3 regions of the Bradyrhizobium sp. USDA 3315 genome follow, and region 2 is predicted to be linked to each of the others. Evidence: riboswitches for the same ligand, from Rfam matches in the RefSeq annotation. Region 2 holds a riboswitch; each other region holds the start of a gene.

Region 1 (5,213 bases), 430 kb from region 2:
GCCGCCGCGCAGGGTGACGCTGTCGCTGACCTTGAGCGCCGCGCTAGTCTCCGAGCCGTAGCGGCGGGTGGGGTCGAGGTTGGTGTTGAAGAACAGCACCGGGTTGAAATGGATCTCGTTCTCGAGATCCATCAGATAGACGCTGGACTGGACCTGGAAGCGGTTGGTCCTGACGCGAAAGCCGCCCTCGACATCCTGCGAGGTCTGGGTCTTGAGCTGGAAATTCTGCGGGATCGGGGCGAAGGTCAGTGGGTCGAATGACGGACCCGACGCGACGCGTTCGTCGACATCAGGCGTGCGGAATGCGCGTGCCGCGCGGCCGAACACCGAGAAAGTGTCGGTCAGGCGATGCTCGATGCCGACATGCAGCGCGTATTGCGTCTCGTTGCTGTCGAGCGGTGCCGCCTGGGTGTCGAATGCGAATGGCGCATTCGGGTCGTAGCGATCGCGCGCCGAGATGCTGGTGTTCTGCACGCGCGCGCCGTAGGCGAAGTCGGTCGTCGGCAGCACGCCGATCGTGTGCTGCCAGTAGCCGGCCACGCTCTGCTGCTCGATATTGTAGATGTGGAACGGGTCGACGCCCTGATAGGCGCCGCGCGCCTCGCGGAAGGTCGAATCGTAATAGTCGATGCCGGTCAGGATCGTCGACGGCACGCCCAGCATCACGTTCTTGACGCTGAGCCGCGGCGTCAGCGACCAGGTCTGCAGCGCGGCGTCATTGTAGGTCGAGGCGAAGCTGATGGTCGGCACCGTGCCGAAGAAGCCGCTCTGCGTCTCGCGCTGCCGCCAGCCGCCGTCGACGATGAGGTCGACGCCGTTCATCAGCGTCTTGGTGAAGCCGGCGGTGACGCTGGCGGTCTGCTGGTTGGCATAGTCGAAGGGCGTCGCGGCGCCGCGGCGATCGGTGAGCAGCTCGTTCACGCCGATCGACGGATCGACCAGCCGTCCGCCGGGTAGGCCGAGCTTCTGGTCGCTGCCGGTGACGGTCAGGAAGGCGGTGAGATCCGGCGTCGTGTAGTTGATGTTGCCGACGGCGTTGCGCTGGTCGAGCGCATTGTTGACGCGGTAGCCGTCCGACTTGATGCCGTTGCCGTAGAACGAGGTGGACCACGGGCCGGAATTGAGTGCCGCGGAGACCGCGGCCATGCGGGTGTTGAACGAGCCAACTCCGGCCTCGGCCCGCATCGTCGTCGGCGGGCCGCCGACGCCGGTCTTGGTGATGATGTTGACGACGCCGCCCACCGCGTTGTCGCCGTAGAGCACCGCGCCGCTGTTGCCGCGCGTGATCTCGATGCGCTCGATCGAATCGAGCGGAATCGTGGTGAGGTCGAAGCCGGCCTTGTCGACGTCGTTGAGGCGGCGGCCGTTGAGCAGGAAGAGGGTATTGTCGGTCGCGAACGCGCCGAAGCCGCGCAGGTCGACCGACGTCTTGGCGCCGTTCGGTCCGCCATAGGGCGTTTGCAGCTGCACGCCCGGCACCTGCGCGAGGATCTCGGGCAACGACTGCACCGGCGAATGCGCGATGTCGTCGGCGGTGATCACGGCCGAGGAGGTGCCGACAATGCCGGCGAACTGGCGGCCGCCGGTGCCGCCCGTTCCGGTGGCCACACCGGTCCCTGTCGTGCCCGATCCGGCTCCGCTGCCTGTATTGTTGCCTTGCGAGGTGCCCGGCGCCGGGCGTCGCGGCGCCGGCGCTTCGTCAGCGGCCGGCCTGGCGCGCGTGACGTTCTGGTCGCCCGGCTTGGTGACTTCGATCGCCGGCAGCTGATCGGGAGCGGGTGCCTGCTGCGCCCGCGCTGCGGAGACAAGGAATGCCGGCGCGAGCATCGTCGCCGGCGCGATCATCGTCGACGCGAGCAGAAGCGCGCGGCGCCGCCGATGGAAAGGGAAGGAGAACATAAGCAAGGCCTCGGCAACGTCAGTGGCACGTCACCGCGAACCAGTCTCACCATCGTGCTCACAGCATCAGGTGAAGCTCATGCCTGTACTCCCCGACCGGCAGCATCGCGTGTGACCACGGCTGACGGCAGGTCTCCTGGCTCGCGGGTCGTTACCCTTCGTCGCCTTCCCAGGACCGAGATTCCCAGTGGCCTGTGACGAAGGATTCACCGCATACAGTTGCGGGGGCAGCCGCGGCGTTGGGGAAGTTTCCCCGTACCGCATTCCCTTTTCATCTCATGAAAGAACCGTCATGTTCATCTAGGGTTCGGCCGGGTAGCAAAGTCAATCCGGCGGAAGTCGGGCAATGGCCGTGCGGCCACGGTTTTTGTCGAGTGTCGCTTGTCTGCCACGACGATCGTTGTAAGAGCATGGATCCGATGAGCGTGCAGGATTTTGCCTTGGCGGCCGAGGTCGCGGCGCGGCGCCGGTGGGGCGCCACCGCGGCGCTGCTCGCGCTTGTGCTGCTGCTGCTGGTGATCTCGCTCGGCATCGGGCCGGTGCGGCTGTCGCCGCTCGCGGTGATCGAGGCGCTGTTCGGCGGCGGCAGCGATGTGGCGCAGGTGATCGTGCGCGAGATCCGCCTGCCGCGCACCATCCTGGCATTCGCGATCGGCGGTATTCTTGGGCTGTCAGGCGCGGCGCTGCAAGGGTTGCTGCGCAACCCGCTGGCCTCGCCGTCGCTGTTCGGCGCGCCGCAATCGGCCGCCTTCGGCGCGGTGCTGGTGATCGCGCTGGGCCTCGCCGATGTGCGCTCCTACGCGCTGCCGGTGGTGGCGATCATCGCCGCGTTCGGCTCGGTGTTCGCGCTGCTTGCGATCGCCGGCCGCAATGCCGGGCTGTTGATCCTGATCCTCGCCGGGCTCGCGATCTCGAGCTTTGCGGGAGCCGCGACCGCGCTGGTGATGAATCTCTCGAGCAATCCGTTCGTGGTGCTGGAGATCGCGTTCTGGCTGCTCGGCTCGCTGGAAGACCGCAGCTTCCAGCACGTCGCGCTGGCGCTGCCCTTCATCATCGCAGGCGCCGCCATCCTGCTCAGCCAGGCGAGCGCCTTCCGCGCGCTGACGCTTGGCGAGGAGGCGGCGCAGAGCCTCGGCGTCGACGTCGGGCGGTTGCGGCTCTTCGTGATCACGGGCGTGGCGCTCGGCGTCGGCGGCGCGGTCGCAGTCACCGGCACGATCGGTTTCATCGGCCTCGTCGCGCCGCATCTGATGCGTCCCGTGATCGGTCACGATCCGGCGCGGCTCTTGGTGCCGAGCGCGCTCACCGGCTCGGCGCTGCTGCTCGCCGCCGACATCGCGGTGCGCATCATTCCCTCGACCTCAGACATCAAGGTCGGCGTGCTGACCTCGATCATCGGCGTGCCGTTCTTCCTCTGTCTGATCATGCGCGAACGCCGCGCGCTCGGCGGAGGCGTGGCATGACGCTGCTCTCGGCTGCCGCGCTCAATGCCTCGCTCGGCAGCCGCAAGGTGCTGCACGATGTCTCCCTGTCGCTGCCGTCGGGCCATCTGGTCGCGCTGGTCGGGCCGAACGGCGCCGGCAAGACCACGCTGCTGCGCGCGCTGGCCGGGCTGATCCCGTCGGGCGGCGAGATCCGGATCGGCGGCGATGCGCTGGCGTCGCTGCCGCTGCGCGAGCGCGCGAAACGTTTCGCCTATCTGCCGCAGGGCCACATGGTGCACTGGCCGCTGCCGGCACGCGATATCGTCGCGCTCGGCCGCTATCCGCACGGTGCGACCGATCCGGCGCGGCTGTCGCAGACGGATGTGGAGGCGGTGCTGCGCGCGATGCAGGCGGTCGACGTCGCTGAGTTCAGCGATCGCCGCGTCACCGAACTCTCCGGCGGCGAGCGCAGCCGCGTCGCACTGGCCCGGGTGCTCGCGGTGGAGGCGCCCGTGATCCTCGCCGACGAGCCGACGGCCTCGCTCGATCCGCGCCACCAGATCGACGTGATGCAGAAGCTGCGCAACGTTGCCGACACCGGCGTGCTGGTCATCGTGGTGACGCATGACCTGGGACTCGCCGCGCGCTTTGCCGATCACGTGCTGGTGCTCGCGGAGGGGCGGCTGGCCGCGCAGGGCGCGCCTGTCGAGGCACTATCGGAGAGCGTCCTCGCCAGCGTGTTCCGGGTCAGCGCCTATCGCGCCGAATTTCAGCGCGAGGCCGTCATCGTGCCGTGGGCGGACGTGTGATGAGGATGCGGCGTCTCCACGAGCTCAGTTCACCTCTCCCGCTTGCGGGGGAGGTCGCTGCGCTCGAAGAGCGCAGCGGGTGGGGGCTCTCTCCACTCAAAGAGCGTTCATTGCGGCACGACCCCGACCCCAACCCTCCCCCGCAAGCGCAGGGGTGTCCGGGGAATGATTCACTGTGTCGCGGTGCATGCTCGGCAGGACCGAGGCAAATCGGTCTTTTCTGGTTGTCGAGACACAGAGGGCCGAGCATGCGATATCGCGGTAGCATTTTTGGAAGGCTGCTTGAACCGATCAATCGACGGCAGTTTCAGACGGTTGTGGATCGTCTGGACGGGGATGCCTACGACAAGTCGTTCAGGAGCTGGGATCATCTGGTGGCGCTGATCTATGCCCAGCTTAGCGGCAACAGCAGTCTGCGCGGGGTGGTGACTGGCTTCAACGCCAATTCGCAGCATCACTATCACTTGGGAACCGGCAAGCTGTCGCGCTCGACGTTGTCCGATGCCAATGCCCGCCGTCCGATCGGCATTTTCGCGCAAACCTTTGCGGCGCTGTCGGCGATGGCGCGTCGCCAGCTGCGGAGTGAAGGCATGGAGATGGTGCGTCTGATCGACGCCAGTCCGATCCCGCTCGGCAAGGTCTGCAGTTGGGCGACGTGGAACGGCCGCATCCGCGGCATGAAGCTGCATGTCGTCTACGACCCAAGGAGCGATGTCCCGACCTGCGTCGAGATGACGGCCGCGAACGTCAATGACATCGAGATCGGCCGACAGACCCCAATCCAGCCCGCCACCACCTATGTGTTTGACAAGGGCTATTGCCGTTTCGACTGGTGGCAGAAGATCAATGATAGCAAGGCTTTCTTCGTTACCCGGGCGAAGACGAGCATCCGTCTTCGCTCGCTCAGGCATCGCGCCATCCGCAAGCGTAACGGGGATGGCTTCGAAATCCTTGCCGATGACGAGGTGAAGCTCACCAGCAAGGGCGATTCGCGCCTTCCAATCCCGCTCCGCCGCATCAAGATCAGACGCGAGAAAGGCGGCAAGATCACACTCCTGACCAACGACCTTGCCCGTAGCGC
Region 2 (5,213 bases):
CGATGTCGCCGTCGTCGACGGCAAGATCGCCGCGGTCGGCACCGGCCTCGGCGGTTCCGAACGGCAGATCGACGCGACCGGGCTCGTGGTGGCGCCGGGCTTCATCGACCTGCACGCGCATGGCCAGACCATACCGGCCGACCGCATGCAGGCGTTCGACGGGGTGACGACCTCGCTCGACCTCGAGGCCGGCGTGTTGCCGGTCGCGTCCTGGTACAAGCGCCAGGCCGAGAAGGGCAGGGTGCTGAACTACGGCGCCGCCGCCAACTGGGCCTTCGCGCGCATCGGCGCGATGACCGGTTCGAATTCGGAAAGCTCGCTGGAATCGTTTGGTGCCGCGATGCGCGATCGCCGCTGGATCGAAAACGTGGCGACCGAAGGCGAGGTCGGCGGCATCCTGGAGCGCCTCGCGATCGGCCTGAACGAGGGCGGTATCGGCATCGGCATTCTCAACGCTTATGCGCCGGGCGCCGGCGTGCAGGAATTGACCGCGGTGTGCCAGCTCGCGGCGAATCATGCGGTGCCGACCTTCACCCACGTCGCCTACATGTCGCGGATCGATCCCGAGAGCGCGGCCGAGGCCTATATCCGCCTGATCGGCTATGCCGGCGCCACCGGCGCGCATATGCACATCTGCCACTTCAACTCGTCGAGCAAGACCGATATCGAACGCTGTGTTGGGCTGATCGCGAAAGCGCAGGCGCAGGGCCTGCCGATCACGGTGGAGGCCTATCCCTACGGCACCGGCTCGACCGTGCTGGCGGCGACCTTCTTCAGCGATCCGAAATTCGAGGAGCGCAACGGCCTCGGCTACGATTCGGTGCAGCGCGTGACCGACGGTCACCGCTTCGGCAGCCGCGAGGAATTGCTGGCGGCACAGGCCGAAGAGCCCTCGACCTTGGTGCTGTGGCATGTGCTCGACATCGAGAACAACGCGCATCATCGCGATCTGCTCGATATGGCGGTGCTGTATCCGGGCGGCGCGATCGCCTCCGACGCGATGCCGTGGACGCTGTCGGACGGCCGCCCCTACAGCGGCGACGCCTGGCCGCTGCCCGACGATGCCACCTCGCATCCGCGCTCGGCGGGCTGCTTCACCCGCTTCATCCGCGAATGGGTGCGCGAGCGCAAGAAAGTGTCGCTGCTCGAGGGCATCCGCAAATGCGCGCTGATCCCGGCCGAGATCCTGTCGGCGAGCACGCCGGCGATGCGCGCCAAAGGCAGGCTGCAGGTCGGCGCCGACGCCGATGTCGTGGTGTTCGACTACGAGACGCTGAGCGATCGCGCGACCTTCTCGGCGATGAATCGTCCGGCGGAGGGCGTGCGGCATCTCGTGGTCAGCGGCCAGCCGCTGATCAGCGATGGTGTCCTCGATGTCGCGGCGCGTCCCGGCCGGCCGGTGCGCCGGCCTATCACGGGGGGCTGAGGTGCCGGTCCCGATCCTGCTGGTCGCGGGCTTCCTCGGGGCGGGCAAGACCACGGTCGTCAACCATCTGCTGGCGCATGCGCAAGGACGGCGCATCGCCGCGGTGGTCAACGATTTCGGTGCGATCAATATCGACGCCGAGCTGATCGCCGGCGCCGGCGACGGCGTGGTCAGCCTGAGCAATGGCTGCATCTGCTGTACGCTGGAGGGCGACCTGCTGCGCACACTCGCCACGTTGCTGCGGCGTGATCCGCGTCCCGAATTCATCGTGATCGAGACCAGCGGAATCGCCGATCCCGCCGACATCGTGCGCAACCTGATGGATCCCGTGATCTGGAAGGAGGCGCCGCTGGAGACGGTGCTGTGCGTGGTCGACGCGACGCAACCTGCGGCGATGCTGAACGATGCGCTGCTGCGCTCGCAGCTCCGGGCGGCGGACGTGGTGGCGCTGAGCAAGGTCGATCTGGCCGACGCCGCCGCGTGCGCCGCGATCCGCGACGCCGTGCGTGCGGTGCGCCCGGCGGCGGTGGTGGTCGAGGTGCTGCATGGCGAGGTGCCGGCCGCGCTGGTGTTTCCGGCGGACCTCGATCATGTGCCGGCGCCGCGCGAGACCGCGCCGCGACGGCCGGCGTCCGATCGCTTCGAGACGCTGAGCTGGACCTCGGAGCGGCCCGTCGTGCTGCCGCGCCTGCAACAGGCGATCGGCAGATTGGCGCCGAAGCTGGCGCGGGCGAAGGGATTGTTCGAGACGGTGGAGCAGCCCGGGCGGCTGACCGTGTTTCAACTCGCCGGCGGCCGCGCGACCTTGGCTGCGGGCGGCGTGCCGTCGCCCGGCGTGCCGCGCACGCGCATCGTGTTCATCGCCGAGATGGGTGCGCTGTCGCGCGCGGAGATTGATGAGGTGATGCAGGGATGTGTCGACATTGAGTGATGTGAGCTTATGTTTCCGTCATCCTGAGGCGCGAGCAGAGCGAGCCTCGAAGGATGGACGGCCCGGCTGTGGCCGTGCATCCTTCGAGACGCCGCTTCGCGGCTCCTCAGGATGACGGGATTAGAGGGAGCTCCGCGGCACCCGCAGATGCCGCTGTGTCATCGCCGCAGCAGCATCTCGCAAAGCATGTGTGCGACAATCGCATCGAATTGACAGCCCTGCAGCCAGCACCTATCGTTTTTGCCGACGGTTCCCTTCGGGGATCAAAAGGGAATGCGGTGCGAGGGTAACCCCAATGCCGCAGCTGTCCCCGCAACTGTAAACGGCGAGCCTTTCGTCAAATTGCCACTGGGCCATCGGCCCGGGAAGGCGCCGACAGGCGATGACCCGTGAGCCAGGAGACCTGCCGTCAGTCGTGGTCACACGCGAGCACATCGGGCGGGGGCGTCCTGGTGGGATCGGAGCACTGCCTTTTGGGCAATGCGCCAGTCCGCGTTCGCGGTGACGTGCCACGTTACCGCGAGTCCTTTTCATGTCTCCGTCCTCTCCCGTTGCGCGCAAATGGCGCCTCGGTCTTCTCTGCTCCCTGTCATCGCTGCTGTTGCCGGCCGAAGGCTCGGCACAAACGCCTCCACCAACCACGCTCGATCCGATTGAGGTCGCGCCTTCCGCTGTGGCAAGGCCGAAGCCCGCGGCGCGAAGCCGTGCCGTGGCCGCCGCGGCGCGGCCGAGGCCCGCGACGATCGCAACAACCGGCAACACGCCGCGCGTCGCAGCGTCGGGCGTACGGGGATCGGCATCGCCGACGCTCAATGCCACCACGCAGGGCGGCACCGGCAGTCGTCTCAATCTGACGCCGCTGCAGACGCCGGCCAGCGTCGAGGTCATCACGGCGCAGACCATCGCTGAACGCGGCCAGCATAATGTGCTCGATGCCGTCACCCAGGACGCGGCTGGCTTCATCGCAACGCCGGCACCCGGCAATGGCGGCCTGTCGTTCAGCACCCGCGGCTTTGCCGGCAGCAACTCGGTGATGACGCTGTATGACGGCACGCGCTTCTATATCGGCTCCGGCACGCTGACGTTCCCCTACGACACCTGGTCGACGCAGCGCATCGAAGTGCTGCGCGGCCCGGCCTCGGTGCTGTACGGCGAAGGCGCGATCGGCGGCGTCATCAACGTGATCCCGAAGAAACCGCTCAGTACGCCCTACAACGAGGCCGAAGTTTCGCTCGACAGCAACATGACGCGGCGGCTCTCGGTGGACAGCACCGGGCCGATCAATCCCAATGTGTCGTACCGCGTCAACGCTACCGGCAACATGTCGGACGGCTGGGTCGATCGCGACAAGACCTCGAACGCGGTGGTCTCCGCTGCGGTGCGGGTGCAGGCGTCGGACAATCTCGCCTTCACGCTCTCGGAAGATTACGGCGATCGCAGCCCGTCGCGCTATTTCGGCACGCCGCTGATCAACGGCGCGATCCAGGACGCGCTGCGCTTCAAGAACTACAATGCGCTCGACAGCACCATTCGCTACCAGGACAGCTGGACCCAGTTCAAGACCGAGTGGGACGTCGCCGACGGCATCAAGGTCAACAACACGCTGTACTACCTGACCAGCGAGCGGCACTGGCGCGACATCGAAAACTACACCTGGAATCCGAAGAGCCGGCTGATCGATCGCTCCAGCTATATCGAGATCTTCCACGACCAGAAGCAGCTCGGCAACCGGATGGACGCGACCTTGAGCGGTCACGTGTTCGGACTTGCCAACCAGTTCGTTGCCGGGTTCGACGTCAACCGGATCGACTTCACCCACACCAACAACTCGCCCTATGGCGGCGCGTCGTCGGTCAATCCTTACGTGTTCGATCCGGGATCGTTCTTCGCCACGACGACGGCGACCACGCCGGGCTTCCACGCGATCGCCAATCAATACGCGCTGTTCGCCGAGGATCGTCTCTCGCTGACCGATCAGTTGTCGCTGGTGACCGGGGTCAGGTATGATCGTCCCGAGGTCGATCGCACCGACTACAAGACGCCGGCGAACAGTTTTGAGACGACGCTATCGGGCACCAGCTGGCGCGCTGGCCTCGTTTACGAGCCGATCAAGAACCTCGCGTTCTATGGTCAGTACGCGGTCGGCGTCGATCCGGTCAGCAATCTGATCTCACTGTCGACCACGCAGAAAACGTTCCAGCTTGCGACCGGCAAGCAGACCGAGATCGGGGTCAAGCAGTCGTTCTGGGGCGGCCGCGGCGAGTGGACGCTGGCTGCCTACGAGATCGTCAAGACCGGGCTCACGATTCCCGATCCCGGCAACCCCACCGGCGGCCTGGCATTGCAGATCGGCCAGCAATCATCCCGCGGGGTCGAAGGATCGATCGGGCTCGCGATGAGCGACGGCTGGCGCGTCGACGCCAATCTTGCGCTGTTGCGCGCCAGATACGACAACAACAGCCAGGTGGTCGGCGGCAAGATCGTCAGCTTCAACGGCAATGTCCCGGTCAACGTGCCGCAGCAGGTCTCGAACGTCTGGCTGACCTGGGACTTCGCGCCCAACTGGTCGGCCTATGGCGGCGTGCAGATCGTCGGTGCGATGTACTCCGATCTTGCCAACACCCAGCTGCGTCCGGGCTACAACGTGGTCAATGGCGGCGTCAGGTGGAAGCCGGACGACCGCACCACGGTCGCGTTCCGCCTCTACAATCTGTTCGACAAGGCTTACGCGGTGACCTCGAACGGCACCGGGCAGTGGCTGCTCGGCATGCCGCGCACCGCCGAATTGTCCGTCAACGTGAAGTTCTGACCATGCGCAACGCTCTGATCCGGCGCGGGCGGCGGTGGCTCTATATC
Region 3 (5,213 bases), 5.3 Mb from region 2:
AATCGTAGACGCCGATCTCGGGAAGATCGATCTCGCCGACCACCGGCCCGGCATAGAGTCCGGACGCCAGCGCCAGTTGCGCGATCACGGCCTGCGCGGCAACCGGGCCGCCCTTGTCGCACAGCACCTTCAGACGGCGCAGCGTCGAGACCGGCAAGGTCGAGAATTCATCGAGCCGCAGATCGTCGCGGCCATCCGCCGGCAGCACCACCAGGGCAATGCCGCGCTCCTTCGCCAGCCGATGCACCGCGGCCAGCCCGTATGACCAATAGGGCTCGCCGCCGATCAGCCGCACCAGAATGCCGCGGGCGTGCGAGAGCGTCCGCTCGATATAGGTATCGACCGACAGCGGATGGCGCAGCTCCGCGAGATTGGCGAGCCGCAGCGACGGCAGCGCAGCACGGCCGCGCCGCCAGCCGGCCGCGAAGGCAGCAAGATCGCTGTCGGAAAACGACAACACCACGAGATCGGCCGGATCCTGGCCGAGGTCCCTTGGCGTCGCGGTCTCCTCAAGGCCGCGGCTCTCGCGGAAGACGACGTGCATCAGACACCAAGCCGTGCCCTGATCGCGGCTTCATCGATGTCGGCATGTTCGCCGATCACGACGAGCTTCGACTGCCGCGCCCGGGCACCCCAGGGCATGTCGAACTGATGCCGCACCCGCTCGCCGACCGATTGCACCAACAGCCGCATCGGCTTGCCTTCGACCGCGATGTAGCCCTTGGCGCGCAGCACGTTCTGCTCGCGCGCCAGCCCCTTGATCGAGGCGACCAGCGCGTCGACATCCGAAACTTCCGGAAGATCGATCACGACGGAATTGAAATCGTCGTGCTCGTGTTCCTCCTCGCCATCGTGATGCGACGGCCGCGCCGCGAGATCGCTTTCCGCCGCCGCCCCGAGCCCGAGGATCACGCGCGCGTCGATCGTGCCGTCGACGACGGGCAACATCGGCACCTCGCGCGGCATCTCGGCCGCGATCACCGCTTTCGCTGCCTTGATCCCCTCCGCCCCGGCGAGATCCGCCTTGGTCAGCAGCACGATATCGGCACAGGCGATCTGGTCCTCGAACACTTCCGACAGCGGCGTCTCGTGGTCGAGATTGTCGTCCGCTGCACGCTGCGCATCCACCGCGGCCGGATCAGGCGCAAAACGGCCGGCGGCGACGGCCTCGGCGTCGGCGAGCGCGATCACGCCGTCGACCGTGATCCGCGAACGGATCTCCGGCCAGTCGAACGCTTTCAGCAGCGGCTTCGGCAGGGCGAGCCCCGAGGTCTCGATCACGATGTGATCGGGCTTCACGTTCCGCGCTAGCAACTGCTCCATCGCCGGGATGAAATCGTCGGCGACAGTGCAGCAGATGCAGCCATTGGCGAGCTCGACGATGTTCTCGGCCGGACAATTGGCGTCGGCGCACGACTTCAGGATGTCGCCGTCGACGCCTTCGCTGCCGAATTCGTTGACCAGTACCGCGAGCTTCTTGCCGTTGGCATTGCGGATCAGATGCTGGATCAGTGTCGTCTTGCCGGAGCCGAGAAAGCCGGTCACGACGGTGACCGGAATTTTGGCGAGCGTGGTCATTCTGCGGCCTCCGGCACGACGGGAAGAGGTGGAATGCGGCCGAGCGATTGCTTGCGGAAGATTTCCGGACGGCTGCGCCACGGCACGATGCCGTCGGGCGCCGCCGCATAGGCGGAGGCACCGGCGATCACATCCGCGGCATTATCAGCGGACAGTCGGCCGTAGACATAGGACCAGCGCCCCGGCGCGCTGAGCGCGACCGAGCAACCTTGGCTGCAGGCCGACAGGCATGCGACGGGAACCAGATTGACGTCATCAGGCACGCCGGCCTCGACAAGCGCGGCATGCAGGCGTGCACCGGGCGCGAGCTCACCTTCCGCCGGCGTCTGGCCGGCGCGGCAGGTGATGCAGACATGAAGTGTAACGCTCATCGCCCTTCCTGGATTGACAGCGGGAAGCGATGAGGCACACGAACCGATTTTGGACAGGTTCGTTCCCCGTCGCGGAACACCCCGTCCGCCGGTTTCACAACATGCTGCGTTGGCAGGTCTCCCGGCTTGCGGAGCAGGTTTTACCCTTCGATGCCCACCTTCCCGACTCCGTATGGAATCAGTGGCTTGGGCATCTCTCCGGTCACGGTCGCGGGGGCGGCTGCGCTTCGGGCCCGATTTAGCGGAGCCCTATCGCATTCCCTCTTCGCCTGTCGTAGGACAGGAACCAACGCAGGACCACCATTCGTCCAAGCCTCGCACTTGTCAAGCCGAAGGAATGTGATGACTTCTGATGGAAAGGACGCTGAAGACGGCGCCGTCGGCACCGATCTTTCGCCGGATGCGCGCCACGCGGACAAGATGGCGAAAAAGAAGGCCGCCCGCGACCGCATCATGGCGACCAAGAGCGGTGAAAAGGGCCTGATCATCGTTCATACCGGCGCCGGCAAAGGAAAATCGTCCTCCGCGTTCGGCATGATCGTGCGCTGTGTGGCGCACGGCTTTCCCTGCGCCGTGGTGCAGTTCATCAAGGGCGCCTGGGATACCGGCGAGCGCCGCCTGCTCACCGGGCATTTCGGCGATCTGTGTCAATTTCACGCCATGGGCGAAGGCTTTACCTGGGAGACGCAGGATCGCGCCCGCGACATCGCGGCGGCGCAAGCCGGCTGGGAAAAGGCCAGGCAGCTGATCGCGGACCCGAGCCTGCGCATGGTCGTGCTCGACGAGATCAACATCGCGCTACGCTACGATTACCTTGCGATCGCCGATGTCGTCGACTTCCTGACCACGTCGAAGCCGCCGATGACCCATGTCGTGCTCACCGGGCGCAACGCCAAGGAGGAGCTGATCGAGATTGCCGATCTCGTCACCGAGATGACGCTGGTAAAGCATCCGTTCCGCTCCGGCATCAAGGCCCAGCCGGGCGTCGAGTTCTGACGGGCATCACGATGGCGCGCGCATTGATGATCCAGGGAGCCGGCTCGGACGTGGGCAAATCGCTCATCGTCGCCGGCCTCGCCCGCGCCGCCAGACGGCGCGGCCTGCGCGTGCTGCCGTTCAAGCCGCAGAACATGTCGAACAACGCCGCCGTGACCGTCGATGGCGGCGAGATCGGCCGCGCGCAGGCGTTGCAGGCGCTCGCCGCCGGCGTCGAGCCGCACACCGACATGAACCCGGTGCTGCTGAAGCCCGAGACCGATGTCGGCGCCCAGGTCATCGTGCACGGCAAACGGATCGCCACCGCACGCGCGCGCGAATATGCCGGCATGAAACCATCGCTGATGGGCGCGGTGCTGGAGAGTTTTGCGCGCCTGAAGCAGCGCGCCGATCTGGTGCTGGTCGAGGGCGCCGGCAGTCCCGCCGAGGTCAACTTACGCAAAGCCGATATCGCCAATATGGGATTTGCGCGCAAAGCAGACGTGCCCGTGGTGCTGGTCGGCGACATCGACCGCGGCGGCGTGATCGCGCAGCTCGTCGGCATCAAGACGGTGATCGACCCTGATGATGCCGCGATGATCCAGGGCTTTGTCATCAACAAATTCCGCGGCGATCCGACATTGTTCGACGACGGCTATCGCCTGATCGAAGAACGCACGGCGTGGCGCGGCTTTGGCGTGCTGCCCTGGTTCGTCCGCGCCGGCGAACTTCCGGCCGAAGATGCGCTCGGGCTCGGCGAGGCGCGCAAGCCCGGCCAGTGCAAGATCGCGTTCCTTGCGCTGTCGCGGATTGCCAATTTCGACGACCTCGATCCGCTGAAGCTCGAGCCCGGCGTCGATCTCGTGATGGTACGTCCGGGCGAAGCCATCCCGGGTGATGCGAAGCTCGTCATCCTGCCCGGCTCGAAATCGACCCGCGGCGATCTCGCCTTCCTGCGCGCGCAAGGCTGGGACATCGACCTCCTCGCGCATCATCGCCGCGGCGGCCATGTCCTCGGCCTGTGCGGCGGATACCAGATGCTTGGACACAGCGTCGCCGACCCCGATGGGATCGAAGGTCCTGCCGGCGAAACGCGCGGGCTCGGGCTGCTCGATGTCGCAACCACCATGACCGAACAGAAGACGCTGACGCGCTCCAGCGCGGTGCATGCCGCGACCAGCCAGCCGATCAGCGCCTATGAAATCCATATCGGGCGCACCGACGGGCCGGATCGCGCGCGGCCCTTTGCATCACTCGACGGTACGGCTGAGGGCGCGGTCTCCGCAGACGGGCGCGTTCACGGCAGCTATCTGCACGGCCTGTTCGCCTCGGACGAATTTCGCAAGGCGTTCCTTGCACAGCTCGACATCCCCGCGGCGGATCAGACTTACGGCGCCAGGGTCGAGAGCGCGCTCGACGCGCTCGCCGGGCACATCGAGACCCATCTCGATGTCGAAGGCCTGCTCGCGCTGGCGCGTTAAAGCGAGATGATTCCTGGTCGAACAGCGACGGCGCTATACCCCCTCTCCCCGTTCTTCACGGGGAGAGGGTTGGGGTGAGGGGCCGTCTCCGCATATCCGGTGATAGCTGCGTTCGCGGAAACTCCCCCTCACCCGGAACGCATCTGGCGATGCGGCATAGCCGAAGCTCTGCTTTGGCGTTCTTGAGAACGGCCGCCGAAGGCGGCCTATGCCTCTCCCCGCACGCGGCGCGAGGTGACGCTGAGATCGTCGCTAGACCGAAGACAACACGGCGGAAAGGCGCGACCACTCGGGCTCACTGCCCGGCAAGCCGAGGCGCAGCCATCCCGGTTTCTGCTGGAAGACCCGCGACCAAATCTGGCTGCGCGCAAGCTTCTCCTGCGCGGCCAACGCATCGCCGGTCTCATAGAGACGGAACAGCGGCGTGCCGCCGACCAGCGTCCAGCCCCGCGATCGCGCCATTGCATCGAGCCTGACGCAGTCGTCCGCGAGCCGCGCAGCCGTCGCCGTTGCCCAGTCGTGATCGAGCAACGCGCGCCGCCCGATCGCGATTGCTGCTCCCGAAACCGGCCATGGGCCCGCCCTCGCCGCAAGCGCGGCGACGTCCGCCTCGCTGCCGATCGCGAAGCCGAGGCGCAAGCCGGCAAGTCCGTAGAACTTGCCGAATGAGCGCAGGATCAGCAGCCCCGCGTGTCCTGCTTCCGGTGCAAGGGACAGGTCAGGAACGGCGTCCGCAAAACTCTCGTCGATGACGAGCCGGCCAACGCGCGGCAGCAGTGCCAGCAACTCGCGCCGATCATGGCGTCGT

Evidence for each region. A riboswitch is a leader RNA that binds a small molecule or an ion and turns the genes downstream of it on or off. The one in region 2 is predicted to bind cobalamin.
Region 1: another riboswitch for cobalamin. It lies ahead of ACVIYL_RS11475 (TonB-dependent receptor); the one in region 2 lies ahead of ACVIYL_RS13485 (TonB-dependent receptor).
Region 3: another riboswitch for cobalamin. It lies ahead of ACVIYL_RS38660 (DUF1636 family protein); the one in region 2 lies ahead of ACVIYL_RS13485 (TonB-dependent receptor).

Annotation. Positions count from the first base shown of each region.
Region 1 is NZ_JBSRYP010000001.1:2,516,484-2,521,696, forward strand. It holds gene ACVIYL_RS11475 (TonB-dependent receptor) at 1-1,899, opposite strand, end outside; cobalamin riboswitch at 2,009-2,206, opposite strand; gene ACVIYL_RS11480 (FecCD family ABC transporter permease) at 2,319-3,362, shown strand; gene ACVIYL_RS11485 (ABC transporter ATP-binding protein) at 3,359-4,132, shown strand; gene ACVIYL_RS11490 (IS4 family transposase) at 4,381-5,213, shown strand, end outside.
Region 2 is NZ_JBSRYP010000001.1:2,942,906-2,948,118, forward strand. It holds gene ACVIYL_RS13475 (amidohydrolase family protein) at 1-1,426, shown strand, start outside; gene ACVIYL_RS13480 (CobW family GTP-binding protein) at 1,428-2,357, shown strand; cobalamin riboswitch at 2,588-2,782, shown strand; gene ACVIYL_RS13485 (TonB-dependent receptor) at 2,890-5,166, shown strand; gene ACVIYL_RS13490 (PepSY domain-containing protein) at 5,169-5,213, shown strand, end outside.
Region 3 is NZ_JBSRYP010000001.1:8,226,559-8,231,771, forward strand. It holds gene cobN (cobaltochelatase subunit CobN) at 1-544, opposite strand, end outside; gene cobW (cobalamin biosynthesis protein CobW) at 544-1,578, opposite strand; gene ACVIYL_RS38660 (DUF1636 family protein) at 1,575-1,949, opposite strand; cobalamin riboswitch at 2,044-2,255, opposite strand; gene cobO (cob(I)yrinic acid a,c-diamide adenosyltransferase) at 2,292-2,945, shown strand; gene ACVIYL_RS38670 (cobyric acid synthase) at 2,957-4,405, shown strand; gene cobD (threonine-phosphate decarboxylase CobD) at 4,658-5,213, opposite strand, start outside.